3 regions of the Clostridium sp. AWRP genome follow, and region 2 is predicted to be linked to each of the others. Evidence: riboswitches for the same ligand, from Rfam matches in the RefSeq annotation. Region 2 holds a riboswitch; each other region holds the start of a gene.
What was found. Region 2 has a riboswitch for S-adenosylmethionine ahead of DMR38_RS16055 (MetQ/NlpA family ABC transporter substrate-binding protein). Riboswitches for the same ligand answer to the same signal wherever they lie in the genome.
Positions count from the first base shown of each region.

Region 1 (5,191 bases), 730 kb from region 2:
CACCAATTTAACTCATTTTTCAGAACTCTTAAAAGAATTTGAAGGAATCAAAGTTTCATCAAACACTATACGTTCCATCCTTTTGCAGGAATTCATCCTGTCTCCTAAGGCAAAACGTTCTTCTAAGAAGGCTCTATACACTAAACTTAAAGATATGCAAAAATCTACAAAGTCAAAAAAGCAGGCTAGTGTTATTCAAAGTTCTATTCTTGCTATCGAAGATGCTCATCCTAGGCGTCCGAGATGTGCCTACTTTGGAGAAATGCTTCAGATGGATGCTTCTCTTCATCCTTGGTTTGGTGGAGAAAAAAGTCAGCTTCATATAGCTGTAGATGATGCCACAGGTGCTATTGTAGGTGCTTATTTCGATGTTCAAGAAACGCTAAATGGATATTACCATGTACTTGAGCAAATATTGAAAACCTATGGTATTCCTTATATGTTTTACACCGATAGGCGTACAGTTTTTGAGTATAAACAAAAGAAATCCCCTTCTATCGAAGAGGACACTTTTACCCAATTCGGTTATGCCTGCAAGCAGTTAGGAATTGAGATTAAAACCAGCAGCATTCCACAAGCCAAGGGGCGTGTGGAACGAATGTTTCAAACACTGCAATCACGACTTCCTATCGAATTGCGTTTAGCTGGTATAAGCACGATTGAGCAGGCAAATGAATTTTTAAACTCCTACATAAAAAAATTCAATGCTCGATTTGCTTTACCTGTTGATAATATCAAATCTGTATTCGAAACGCAACCTGATATTGAGAAAATCAATTTAATTCTTGGTGTACTTGCTAGTAGGAAAGTAGACAATGGGAGTTGTGTAAAATACAATAAAGGATATTATCTTCCAGTAGATGCTAATGGTCACCCAGTATATTACCATAAAGGTACCTGCGGTATAGTAATAAAGGCATTTAACAATGATCTATATTTTTGTGCAAACGAAAAAGTTTATGCACTTGAATTGCTTCCGGATCATGTTCCTTCATCAAAAAATTTTGATCTTGCGAAGACCTCAAAAACTCCAAAGAAACACTATATACCGCCGATGAGTCACCCATGGAAGCAGGCTTCATTTGAACATTATTGCAATAAGCAGGCTCATAGACAAAAAGAAAACATAGCTTAAAGAACTAAAAAGCCCTTTTACTTAAAAAACTTTAAGTTGATGGATGTGTTTGCTATACCTAAAAATAATGTTATAAGCGTAACAAAGCACCAGCTATTGCTGGTGCTAATAATTAAAACTTTTTGGGACATTTTCAAAATTAGTTGACATAAAAATCTAATTATGTTACAGGACAATATGAATGTTGCTGAAGATATGAATAAACTTATTAAATAGATTTTGGTTATTTTGAACCTATTTATGAAATTGTAGAAATCTATAAAAAATGGAAATGACACTATTTTATTAAAAGGTCATTTCCATTTTTCTATGTTATTGAAGACTATCCAAATTATAAGGTGTCTCTTGATATACATAGTAATTCAGCCAGTTTATAAATAAAAGGTTGGCATGACTTTTCCAAGTTGCTCTAGGTTGTTTGGTTGTATCATTATAAGGAAAATAATTTTTGGGAATCTCTATGGGCAAATTAGCTGCTACGTCTCTATCATATTCTGATTTTAATGTTAAGGTATCATATTCAGGATGACCTGTTACAAAAATTTGACGTCCGCCTTTTGTTGAAAGTATATAGACTCCGGCATCTTTTGATTCTGAAAGTATTTCCAATTCAGGTACTTTTTCAATATCTCCTTTTTTTACACAGGTATGTCTTGAATGAGGTGCGTAAAATATATCGTCAAATCCTCTAAGCAACTGTGTATTTTCTTCATTTATTATATGTGGAAAAATACCAAACATTTTTTTATCTAAAGTATATTTTGGAATACCAAAATGGTGGTAAAGTCCAGCCTGAGAACCCCAACATATGTGTAAAGTTGAATATACATTTTTTTTACTCCAGTCCATTATTTCAGTTAATTCATCCCAATAGTCAACATCTTCAAATTTCAGTTTTTCAACAGGTGCTCCTGTTATTATCATGCCATCAAATTTTCTATCTTTTATTTCATCAAAAGTTTCATAATACTTGAGAAGATATTGTTCTGAAGTATTTCTTGATCTGTGGGATTTAGGATATATCAATGTTATATCAATTTGAATAGGGGAGTTACTAAGCAACCTTAAAAGTTGTACTTCCGTAACGGTTTTAACCGGCATTAGATTCAATATGACTATATTAAGAGGCCTTATATCTTGTTTTAATGCACGCCTTTCATTCATTACAAATATGTTTTCAGCCTTCAGCGTTTTAGAGGCTGGAAGATCGTTAGGTATATTTATTGGCATAAAAAATCCTCCTTTATATATAGGTAGCTTAGGCATTTTCAAAGAAATAACTAGTCAGTATGCTAGGATATTTTTTCAAATGCCTTAATCAAATAAAAATCTTATTTTGAATATTTAAGTAGTGAATAGATATACAAAGGAATAGGCTAATTTAAATAATTTGTATAATAAAAAAGCTGCTTTCATAAGAAAAACAACTTTTAATACTAATTATAGAAACTATTTTCCTTATCTTTCAGAAATAATCTGCTGGAATTAACACCATACATTCAAATGAAAAATGTTGGTTGTCGGGTTTCATAGGGCCAGTCCCTCCACCGCTCTTGATAAGATTTAAATTGACTTTATTTAATTTATTATATAGTATACTAAAATTGAACTTTTGTCAAATACAAGTTGTCTCAATATCAATAAATAATTTGAAAATTCACAACAATGAAGAAAAAGAAATGTTGGTAAATATTTAATTCTGTGGTACAATAAAAATTAATATTTCATGCTGATTGTAGTGATTAGACAGCATGATGTATAAAAGCAATATTCATTATAATATTAATAAATCAAAGAGGTGGGGATTTAATTATGGAAGCAAAGTTAGAAAAAAGGTATGGCCTTATTACTGCTATAGCCATGGTCATCGGAATTGTTATAGGTAGTGGTGTATTTTTTAAAGCAGAAAAAGTTTTAACTGCAACAGGTGGAAATCTTACACTTGGTATACTGGCCTGGGTTATAGGTGGTATTATTATGATTTCTTGTGCCTATACTTTTGCGGTAATGGCAACTAAGTATCAGTATGTAAACGGTGTAGTAGATTATGCAGAAGCTACTTTGGGAAAAAAGTATGCATATTATGTTGGGTGGTTTATGGCACTCATTTACTATCCAACATTGACGTCAGTATTAGCATGGATTTCGGCTAGATATACTTGTGTATTACTTGGATTCTCAATTACAGGTGGAGAGTGTATGACTATTGCAGGCGTATATTTGATAGCAAGTTTTGCGTTAAATTCACTGTCACCAATTTTAGCAGGTAAATTTCAAGTTAGTACAACCATTATAAAACTTATTCCACTAGCTTTAATGGCTGTAATTGGAACAGTTGTGGGTGTGGGTAATGGTATGATTGCATATAATTTTACAACGGTAGTAAAAGAAGTTAATACTTCTAATGCACTGTTTACAGCTGTTGTTGCTACAGCTTTTGCTTATGAAGGATGGATCATTGCTACAAGTATTAATGCAGAGTTAAAAGATGCAAAGAAAAATCTTCCATTGGCGCTTGTTGGAGGAACTTTTGTAATTATGATTATTTACATACTCTATTATGTAGGACTAGCTGGAGCAGTAACAAATAAGGTTATGATGGCTGGCGGTGAAGCAGGAGCTAAATTGGCTTTCCAAACAGTTTTTTCATCAGTAGGTGGTTCACTGCTGTTTGTATTTGTTATCATTTCCTGCCTTGGAACTTTAAATGGATTAATGCTGGGATGTACTCGAGGTATTTATTCTTTAGCAGCAAGGAATATTGGACCAAAACCAGATGTATTTAAGCAAGTTGATAATGTGACAAATATGCCTACTAATTCATCTGTATTTGGACTGCTTCTTTGTGGTATATGGTTATTATACTTTTATGGTGCTAACTTAACAAAACCTTGGTTTGGATTTTTCTCTTTTGATTCTTCTGAATTACCTATAGTTACTATCTATGCATTATACATTCCTATTTTTATTATGATGATGAAAAAGGAAAAGGATTTAAACCCATTTAAGAGATTTATAGCACCTATTATTTCCTTAGCTGGATGTGTTTTTATGATAATTGCTGCTTGCTTTTCTCATAAAATGGAAGTCGCTGCATATCTGATTGTCTTTGCAGTTGTAATGATTTTTGGAGCTATGTTTTGTAAAGAAAAAATTGAGGAATAAGGATAAGAATAGAATTTAATTGAATGCATAAAAACAAAGGGTTAAAGTATTTAGCCCTTTGTTTTTATTTTTTGATATCTATATTAAAAGATATTGACATAGATGCATGTTAATATTATAATGTTAATAACAAATAGTTAATAACAAGACTTAAGCATGTAGGTGACAATATGGATAAGAAGCAGCTTGAAAATTTAAGTTACATAAGTTTGATAATATTTTTTAGGAGGAATAAATTATGTTTGGATTTAAATTTATAAAATTTCAACCAAGTGAGTATGTATTAAAGTATAGGAATGGTAAAATTGTAAGGGAAGGTGCTGGAATATCATTTTATTATTATGTTCCAACCACTTCAATTGTTCTTGTCCCTGTTGGAAGTGTGGATTCACCTTTTATTTTTGAAGAAGTTACTTCAGATTTTCAAACGGTTACGGTTCAAGGACAGGTTACTTTTAGAATTGTCGACCAAAAGAAAATTGCAGGAGTTTTAAATTATACACTTGATATGAAGAAAGGAAAGGGCTATGTTTCCGATGATCCTAAAAAACTTCCACAGAGGGTAATAAATATTGTAAGGGTGCTAACTAAAAAGACAATTGAAAATTTGGAGCTCAAGGATGCTATTAAATCAAGTGAAATACTTGCAAGTGAGATATTGAGTAAGATTAAAAAAAGTGAGGAGATAGAACTTCTTGGAATTGAAATACTTGGACTTTCAATATTAAATATTGTTCCAAATAAAGAAACTGCAAGGGCATTAGAAGCTCAGACAAGAGAGAAAATCTTGAAGAAAGCAGATGAAGCTATTTATGAGAGAAGAAATGCTTCAATTGAGCAGGAAAGACGTGTAAAGGAAAATGAATACAATACGGAGATAGCAGTTGAAAA
Region 1 covers NZ_CP029758.2:2,744,763-2,749,953, reverse strand. The annotation lists gene DMR38_RS12475 (ISNCY family transposase) at 1-1,135, shown strand, start outside; gene metA (homoserine O-succinyltransferase) at 1,448-2,365, opposite strand; SAM riboswitch class I at 2,591-2,698, opposite strand; gene DMR38_RS12465 (APC family permease) at 2,948-4,300, shown strand; gene DMR38_RS12460 (SPFH domain-containing protein) at 4,539-5,191, shown strand, end outside.
Region 1: another riboswitch for S-adenosylmethionine. It lies ahead of metA (homoserine O-succinyltransferase); the one in region 2 lies ahead of DMR38_RS16055 (MetQ/NlpA family ABC transporter substrate-binding protein).

Region 2 (5,191 bases):
TTCAAAGAATCAGGCTTATAGTAATACCAACAATTATATAATTAACTTGATAACAAATAATTATAGTATAATATGTTTATATGATAATGCAGTTAAATTGGAAGCTTTTAATGGAGATTTTTATAAGAAAGCTTCATATATGGCAAAAGATAAAAATGTAATATGGACAACTTTATTACAGAATTATTTATGAGCTAGATAAATTATGAGAGATGAGGTTATAATTTGATTATAAATTAATTGAAATCAAATAGAGGTATAATCATATGAATACAAGTTTTCATACTATTGACATGGAGACATGGCCAAGAGCACACACATATAATTATTTTACAAAAACGGTATCAACACTTATTTATTCTATTAACGTAAAGGTTGATGTTACAATCCTTAAAGATACATTAAAAAGTAAAGGCTTAAAATTCTTTCCTACATATCTTTATTTGGTAACCAGAGCTATTGGAAAACACCAGGAATTTCTTATGGCAATTCAAGATGATATGTTAGGATATTGGGATTGTCGAACTCCTTTTTATCCAATATTTCACAAAGATGATAAAACAATAACATTTCTTTGGACGGAATATGATGAGGATTTTGAGGTGTTTTATAAAAATTATATTTCAGACATGAAACAGTATGGGAAGAGTCATGGTATTATGTTATCAAAGGAAGCACCACCTTCTAACAACTATATCATATCTTGTATTCCGTGGTTTAGTTTTAATAGTTTATCAATGCAATTGCAAAATGCAAAAAATTATTATGCACCAATTTTTGAATCTGGTGGATTTACTGAAACAAATGGTATAATTATGATGCCTTTATCTATTACAGTTAATCATGCTGCAGTAGATGGTTATCATATAAAGATGCTTTTAGATGAATTACAATGGACAATGAATCATCCTGAAGTGTGGATTAAAGGTACAGAAGTATAAATTTAACTAACACAAAAGTGACAATAATATTTCACAATATTCTTATTTTGTCTATCATCAGCAGGCAATCCAATTTCATCTTCAACCTTCTTCGGTGTTAATATTTTATTGCCAATATATAGTGGTTTGTTTAATAAGATGCTCAGTAGTTTTGCGAAAGTGTTTAGATAACTTTTTTATATTATTAGAATTTATAACAAGGTGCATATCATTATTTGAGGGTTCGTAATAGCGTTCTTGTATCATTCCATCATTCATATGCAAGCCATATTTATAAAAAAATGGATGCCAATAAGCAGGTACTTTATATGGGCAACAATGTAAATAACAACAAAGATACAAATATTTATACAAATAAGCATACCAGCCATAACGGTTATGTTTAAAACTATCCACAACTAAATTGTAATTTGTGGAGTTATTTCAAATTATCTTATTTTGTTCCATATATAATTCTCCATAAAAGTTCTTCACATTATATTGTATGATATTAACTCATATTGTTCTTAATTATTTCTACCAATTTTATAATTTTATTATGGAATTAATGTTTTCTATTACTGGGTATAAAGACATATTTATTAATCAAATATTAATTATTATATAAAAATTTAAAATATGTATTATTTATAACTAAAAAATAAACTTATACTTCTGACATTTTTACAACCACAAGCACGATTAAATATTTTGACAAGTCTTAGTAGAAAATATTTAAATGCGCCTATTTATTGTAAAAATATCTATACGTATAAGCTTATTTCAAGTTAGATTACTATATATAGTACTTTTAAGTAAAATTTGAACTTATACAAGGTGAATATGCTGCCAAAATTGAAGCCACATTTAAAATTTTTTTATAGTAGTGAAATTTGGCAGCATACTCCGCTGTATATGTAAACTTTTTACTTACAACTCTATTTTCTAAAATGCTGGAATTATGCTTCCATTATATTTTTCCTGTATAAACTTCTTAATTGATGGATCGTTAACAGCCTTTGCTAATGCCTTAATATAAGGTTTGTCTTTATTTTCTTTTTTAACAGCAATTATATTGGCATAAGGTGAATCCTTAGATTCTATGGCAATAGCATCTTTAAGTGGATTTAACTTTGCTTGAAGTGCATAGTTTGTATTTATAACTGCTGCATCTACTTCTGTTAAAGTTCTTGGAAGTTGTGGTGCATCAAGTTCCTGGAATTTTAAGTTTTTCTTATTTTCAGTTATATCCAATTTTGAAATAAGATCTCCGCTCTTTACTTTTATAATTCCTTCATGAGCCAATAACTTTAATGCTCTTGCACCATTTGTAGGATCATTTGGTATTGCAATTTCAGCACCATTTTTCAAATCTTTTAAACTCTTGATTTTATTAGAATAAACTCCCATAGGTTCAAGATGTACTTTTGCTACATAATCTAAATTTGTATTGTTCTTTTTATTGAATTCATTTAAATATGGAATATGCTGAAAGAAGTTTGCATCTATATCTCCTGAATCCAAAGCCTTATTAGGAGTTACATAATCTGTAAACTGAACTATTTGTAAATCGTACCCTTGTTTCTTCAGTATAGGTTTTACCTTTTCTAATATTTCAGCATGAGGCTGTGGAGATGCTCCTACTTTTATTACTTTTTTGTCGTCACCTTTACTACTGCTTGAAGAACTTGTACTGTTTTGAGCACCACATCCAGCTAATGCCAAGATCAATGTTAGTGATAAAATAACTGTAATTAATTTTTTCATTTTGCTTCCCTCCAATTATAAAATAATAGACAATTTCTAAGCATTAAGCTGAAATATAAAATTTTCATATCATATTTTCAATTTAAAACCAAATAAAGCTCGAGGAACAACCTCGAGCTAAAAATCTCAATGATCCTCTCATCTTCCAGCTTATGCTGCAGGAATTAGCACCACTATACTATTAAAAATAGTATTGGTTGCCGGGCTTCATAGGGCCAGTCCCTCCACCTCTCTTGATAAGTTAATATTAAATTTTGTTAACTTGTGATTTACATTATAACAGCGAAATTTAAAGATGTCAACAACATTATTGCTATTTTATCGCAATTTTCCCTGCAACTATCATATATATACTTATAACTGCAAGAATTACTAAAATTGTTACTACACCTTTTTCTATATTTGTAAAAGCAGTTGTATTTCCCTCTTTTCTAGCTTTATAAAAAACTAAAATTCCACCTGAAAATAATATAGTAAGAAGAAGCATATAACTTAAGCCTGCTGCATATATAAGCCAAACTGCATATATAACTGACAATCCCGATATAGCCATATCTCTAATTCTTGTATTATCACCTGCAATATATGTCTCCTTAGTAATAGTTAATTTTAGAGCATACAATGCACTAAAAAAATATGGTACTAATACGGCAGAACTTGCAATAGCGTATAGTATCTGATACGAACTTTTAGAAAAGAAAGCCCATATTAAGAAAACTTGAGTTACTATATTTGTAACCAAAAGCGCATTTTTAGGTGCTCCATTTGCATTTTCTTCTGTAAAAAACTTTGGAAATGCTTTACCTTTGCCTGCAGAATATGACAATTCTGAACATATCAAAGTCCATCCAAGAAATGCACCTAATAATGATATTATTAAACCTACATTTACTACTACAGCACCCGATTTACCAACCATATATTCTAGTGCATATGCCATAGAAGGGCTCTTTAATCCAGCCAATTGAGCTTGTTCCATTGTACCAAGTGCCAATAATGATACTAAAACATAAATAATAAGTACTCCTAGTAATCCTACTATAGTGGCTTTACTGATATCCTTTCTTACTTTTGCTTGCTTTGAAAATACAACTGCACTTTCTATACCAATAAATGCCCACAAGGTTATAAGCATTGTACCCTTTACCTGTGTCAATACGCTTCCAAGATTAGTGCTCATATTTCCCCAAAAATCCAAGTTGAATATATTAACTTTAAACATAATTATTGATACTATTATAAATACAAATATAGGTATAAGTTTTCCAATAGTAGTTAAAACGTTTACCCATGCAGCTGTTTTTACACCTTTTAATATAAGTGCATTAACACCCCATATTAATATAGATTCACCTATTAGCGCAGATAAATTGTTTCCATTTCCAAATACAGGAAAGAAATATCCTATTGTACAAAAAAGCATAACCAAATATGAAACATCGCCTAACATCGAGCTAACCCAGTGTCCCCAAGCACAATTAAATCCTGTATATTCTCCGAAACCTTCTTTAGCATAGCTATATATACCGCAGTCCAAATCTGGTTTCCGCTGAGATAAATTTTGAAATACATAACCAAGTGTAAACATTCCAACTCCAGTAATAATCCATGCTATAATAATTGCACCTGGACTTGCTACCTTTGCCATATCTGCTGGAAAAGAAAAAGCCCCACCACCAATTATAGAACCAATTACTAATCCAATTAAAGGTACAAGTCCCAATTTTCCTTCTCCTTGGTTTTGTACACTACCTTCTATACTACTTTGCATACTAACACTCCTCCTTATAAACATCAATAATCTTTTGTAAAACTAAGTAAGCGTTAACTTTGTGACTTTCATATAAAAATTTCTAAATTTGATACTTATTTTTGAATAAAATATGCGGTAACTTTATGTCTAGAAATCATTTTTATTTATAAAATTACTGCCAGATAAATTATATATGGCAGTAATTTTATAATCTAACATTTCCTTATCTCAACTTTACTTTATTAGTAAATTCCCTATGCTATATAGATATTTACTAAGTAAGATAATAAATATACTTTTGTTAAATATTCATTATGCTATACAAACACTACAGCATATAATATATTTTTAATTAGATTGCATTTGTTCGTTAAAATTATACTGTTATGGTTGTACCAGTCAAACCCATTATGGATTCTTTAGCTTTTTCAAGTGAAGTAATGACTGCTATTCTCCCTAGTTTTGATTGTACAAAAGATAATGCAGCTTTAACTTTTGGAAGCATGGAACCTGGTGCAAAATGTCCTTCCTCAATGTATTTTTCAGCTTCATCTACTGTCATTTTTAAAATATTTTTCTGATTTGGTTTACCAAAATTAATTGATACTTGTTCTACTGCAGTTAAAATAACTAATTTATCTGCATTGAGCAATTCTGCGATTTTTTCTGAAGCAAAATCTTTATCAATTACTGCAGGAACTCCTTCAAGGTTTCCATTTCCCTTATCAACTACAGGAATGCCGCCACCGCC
Region 2 covers NZ_CP029758.2:3,477,270-3,482,460, forward strand. The annotation lists gene DMR38_RS16040 (YhgE/Pip domain-containing protein) at 1-21, shown strand, start outside; gene DMR38_RS16050 (CatA-like O-acetyltransferase) at 267-941, shown strand; gene DMR38_RS16055 (MetQ/NlpA family ABC transporter substrate-binding protein) at 1,866-2,687, opposite strand; SAM riboswitch class I at 2,823-2,930, opposite strand; gene DMR38_RS16060 (basic amino acid/polyamine antiporter) at 3,001-4,458, opposite strand; gene arcC (carbamate kinase) at 4,817-5,191, opposite strand, start outside.

Region 3 (5,191 bases), 1.5 Mb from region 2:
CATTTATAGGTTCATCTAAAATTAAAAAATCTGGACTTGCAATTAAAGCTAGGGCCAGGCCAAGACGCTGCTTCATGCCAAGAGAATAATGTTTGAATTTTTTATTACCTGTATCTGAAAGACCCACTATATTAAGCACTTTATCCACACAGTCTTTTTCAGGAATTCCTTTTTGAATTCTATAGTATTCAAGATTTTTTTTGCCTGAGAGGTAAGGAAAAAAGCTGGGTGTTTCTATTATGCAGCCTGTTCTCATTCGCTCTTTGTTTAATTCGTCTTTGCTGGTTCTTGAAAATAATTCTATTTCACCGTTATCTTTCAAAGAAAGACCTGTTATTATTCTCATAAGGGTTGTCTTGCCAGCGCCATTTTTGCCGACAAGACCGTATATGTCACCTTTACTTATTTTAATATTTACATTATCAAGTGCCTTGTGATTTTTGTATTTTTTAGTAAGATTTTTTGTATGAAGCACTAAATTATTCATGATATCAACCTCCGTTTTCTTGTTGATTTTATATTAGAACAAAATCAGCAAGATACATTAAAGAAAAACTTAAGAAATCATTAAGTTTAATCTTTCATCTTAAAACCTATTCCCCAAACAGTATGTATGTATTCTGTGTCCGGGTCAATTTTAGCTATTTTGGAGCGAAGGTTGCTCATATGCACATTTATGGTGTTATCATCACTTATAAATTTGTCTTTCCATACATGTTCAAATAAATTAGCTTTTGTAAATACTTTTTTGGGGTAAGACATTAGAAGTTCTAGTATACAAAATTCCCTTATAGTTAATACTACTTCCTGAGAATTTATAAAAATTTTGTGATTTTCCCGGTCTAAGGTCATATTTTTATAGGTTAATATGTTTTGTTTTTCATTTGAGTTTGAAAATATCATATACCTTCTAAGTTGGGCACAAACTCTTGCCAGTACTTCTTCTACATCGAAAGGTTTTGATATGAAATCATCTGCTCCTAGTTTTAAGACTTCAATTTTTGTTTCTTGAGCTGTTTTTGCAGATATTACAATGACAGGCATAGTTTTAATCTTTCGTATTTTTTCTATAAGCTTTTCTCCTGTAATGCCAGGTAGCATCAAATCAAGTAAGACTAGCTGAAAGTCATATTTTTCAATACACATTTCAGCTTCGGTACCTGAAAATGCCCTACGGACATTGTAATTGTTTTTTTCTAGTATTCTGCATAATAACTTATTTATATCTGTATCATCTTCTACTATTAAAATGTTTATATTTTTGTTCATAGGTATTCCTCCAGAGTTTTTGAGTTAAGACAATTATAACATTTTTAGATAGGATGTATTGACATAATAAATGGTCACGTCTATAATTAAAATCATAATTGAATATAAATCTTGAACTTATCAAGAGTGATTGAGGGAACGGGCCCTATGAAATCCAGCAACCAGTACAGTGTATAATGGTGCTAAATCCTGCAGCGAGAGCTGAAAGATGAGAGAAATTTTGAGTTAACCAAGTCTGAGATTTTTCTCGGGCTTTTATTTTTTCTTAAAATTGATATGGGAGGTTAAAGAAGATTGATAGATATTAATAATGTAGGCAAAAGTTTTAACAATAAAAGTGTGCTGAAAAGTATAAATCTTCATATACAAGAAGGTGAAATATTTGGAATAGTTGGTCACAGTGGTGCTGGAAAATCTACGCTTTTAAGGTGCTTGAATGGTCTTGAAAGCTATGACACAGGAAGCATAAAGGTAATGGATAAAGAAGTAAAAGACTTAAAAGGTAAAGAAATAAGGACTTTTAGAAAAAACCTGGGAATGATATTTCAAAATTTTAATTTGTTAAACAGAAAAAATGTATATGATAATATCTCACTTCCGCTTGAAGTCTGGGGATTAGAAAAAAGTAAAATAAAAACAAGGGTAAAGGAATTGCTAAATTTAGTAGGCCTTAGTGATAAAGCAAAGAGCATGCCCTCTGAATTAAGCGGCGGACAAAAACAAAGAGTAGCTATTGCAAGAGCTTTGGCACTAAATCCAAGTATACTTCTTTGTGACGAAGCTACATCTGCCCTTGATCCAAATACTACAAAGTCAATACTTGAGCTTTTAAGAAAAATAAACAATGAATTTAAAATAACTATAGTAGTAGTAACTCATCAGATGGAGGTTATAAAAGAAATATGCAGTAAAATTGCCATTATTGATGAAGGTGAAATAAAAACTTCGGGAAATGTAGAAGAAATATTTTTAAAACCAGGGAAAAATCTAAAGAAGCTGCTTGGAAATGATAGTTTACTTCCGGATGAAGGTATAAACATAAGAATATTCTTTCCTAAGGAAATAAGCCAGGATAATTTGATAACCTCTATGGCTATAGATTTGAACATAAAATTTTCTATAGTATGGGGAAAACTTGAAAGATTTCGCAGTGATGTTTTAGGAAGTCTGGTTATAAATGTAAATGATAAAGATAAGGAAAGTATATGCGATTATCTTTCTTCAAAAAATGTTAATTGGGAGGTAGAGTAAACATGGGATTTAGTGAAACATTTCAAGAAATACTACTTCCTGCTATTGGACAAACATTTTATATGGTTATAGTTTCTACAATACTTGCAGTAATTATAGGATTTATACCTGCTATTTTGCTAGTTGTAACTGAACCTGGTGGATTAAAGCCTAATAAAGTGGTATACAAGATACTGGATGCAATAGTAAATTTATTGAGATCATTTCCTTTTATAATACTTATGATAGCAATTTTTCCTTTTACAAAACTTATTGTTGGAAAAACCATAGGTACAACAGCAGCAATAGTTCCTATTACAATAGCAGCAGCACCTTTTGCATCGAGAGTAATTGAATCTTCACTTAAAGAGATAGACCCGGGAATAATAGAAGCTGCAAAGTCTTTTGGCGCAAGTAATATGCAGATAATATTTAAAGTTATGATTAAAGAAGCACTTCCATCTATAGTGCTTGGTATAACACTTACTGTAATAAGCGTAGTTGGATGTTCAGCTATGGCAGGTACAGTAGGTGGAGGTGGACTTGGAGATGTGGCAGTAAAGTATGGATATTATAGATTTCAGACTGACATAATGGTATACACTGTAATAATACTCATAATTTTTGTCCAGGTACTTCAAACTATAGGAAATCTTATATATAAAAAGCTTAACAAATAATTATTTGTTTGATAAAGTAATTATTGTAGAATCACTTTAAAAATATATTTATGGGAGGAAATTAGAATGGCTAAAATAGAATTACCATACCATAAAAAAATAATAGAAGCTGAAATAGATGACAACAACTTACTTGGTATACTTGAATCAAAAGCAAGCGAATATAAAGCAGAGATTGGCCAATTGGAAATAGTAGAAAAAGCTCTTGACAATCCTGTAAATTCATCTAAACTTGAACAATTGGCTGAGAATAAGAAAAATATAGTTATAATAAGCAGCGATCATACAAGACCTGTTCCTAGTAAAATTATTATGCCTGAACTTTTAAGAAGAATAAGGAGCACAAATTCTGATGCTAATATTACTATACTAGTTGCTACAGGCCTTCATAGGGCGACTACTAGGCAGGAACTTGTAGATAAATATGGAGAAGATATAGTAAAAAACGAAAAGATAGTAATACATGATGCACAGAATGAAGATAATCTGGTAAAGATAGGTACATTACCATCTGGTGGAGAACTTATAGTAAATAAACTTGCAGTTGAAGCAGATCTTTTGATTGCAGAAGGATTTATAGAATCTCATTGTTTTGCTGGCTTTTCAGGAGGTAGAAAGAGTGTGCTGCCTGGAATAGCCTCTGCCAAGACCATCCTGGCAAATCACTGTGCAGAATTTGTAGCACATCCTTCTGCAAGAGTTGGCAATTTAAAAGGTAATCCTGTTCATAAGGACATGCTATATGCAGCTAAAAAGGCAGGATTGGCTTTTATAATAAATGTAGCACTAGATGAAGATAAAAAGATAATAAATGCTTTTGCAGGTGATACGAATGATGCCCATGTAAAAGGCTGTGAATTTGTGTATAATTTATCAAAAGTGAGTAAATTAGTAGGTGATGTTTCCATTTCTACTAACGGAGGGTATCCGCTTGACCAAAATATATATCAATCCGTTAAGGGGATGGCAGCAGCTGAGGCCAATTGTAGGGATGGCGGCGTAATAATAATGGTGTCTGCTTGCAGTCAAGGTCATGGTGGTGAAACCTTTTATAATAATTTAGCTAATTTGAATACCCCAGAAGAATTCTTAAAAAAAGTTTCAGAAGTTTCCAGAAATAAAACTGTGCCTGATCAGTGGGCATCTCAGATGCTTGCGAGTATACTTTCCAAACATACAGTAATTGTTGTAACAGATATGTGTGATTCTAAAATAATAAAGAATATGCACATGCAGCAGGCAGATACTTTTGAAGAAGCTCTAGAAAGGGCATATGATATTGTGGGGAAAGATGCTAAAGTTGTGGTTATACCAGATGGACTTGGGGTAATTGTAGACTAAAATGTTTTTAAAAAGTTCAAAGTTCAAATATCAAAGTTGAAATAATGATGATTTCTTTCGTACCTCAGAAAATCTATAATTTTAATATTTCCGACGTTAGGAGGAAAAGTATCATTACCTGTTATTTATTCTTTGTTATTTGTTCTTTAGTAATAAATTAAAAAGGTTATTGTATAATGAGGAAAAATACATTATACAGTAGCCTTTTTACATAATTTTCCGCAAAAAAATGTAAAAAACTATTGAACATGTTTTCTATTTGTTATATATTATATATAACAAATAGAAAAGGAGGGACGCCATGTTAGTGCAAATAGATTTTGAATCAGAAATGCCTATATATGAACAGCTTAGGAGGCAAATAATAGAAGGAATAGCCTCTGGTAATCTAAAACTAGGAGAGAGCCTTCCTTCTGTAAGACAACTGGCAGAAGATATTGGAATAAATCTTCATACAGTAAACAAAGCATATAATGCGTTAAAGTCAGATGGCTACTTGAATGTAGATAGGAGAACAGGAGCTGTAGTAAGTGGAACATTCCCTGAAAGTACAGAGGAGTTTGACAAAAAACTTAAGGAGGAATTTATTTACTTGATATGTGAAGCTCATTTAAGGGGAAAAAAGATGGAAGATATTTTAAGTCTGTGTTCCGATATATTTAAGCAATATA
Region 3 covers NZ_CP029758.2:416,638-421,828, forward strand. The annotation lists gene DMR38_RS01915 (ATP-binding cassette domain-containing protein) at 1-487, opposite strand, end outside; gene DMR38_RS01920 (response regulator transcription factor) at 574-1,269, opposite strand; SAM riboswitch class I at 1,384-1,484, shown strand; gene DMR38_RS01925 (methionine ABC transporter ATP-binding protein) at 1,564-2,520, shown strand; gene DMR38_RS01930 (methionine ABC transporter permease) at 2,523-3,179, shown strand; gene larA (nickel-dependent lactate racemase) at 3,246-4,520, shown strand; gene DMR38_RS01940 (GntR family transcriptional regulator) at 4,822-5,191, shown strand, end outside.
Region 3: another riboswitch for S-adenosylmethionine. It lies ahead of DMR38_RS01925 (methionine ABC transporter ATP-binding protein); the one in region 2 lies ahead of DMR38_RS16055 (MetQ/NlpA family ABC transporter substrate-binding protein).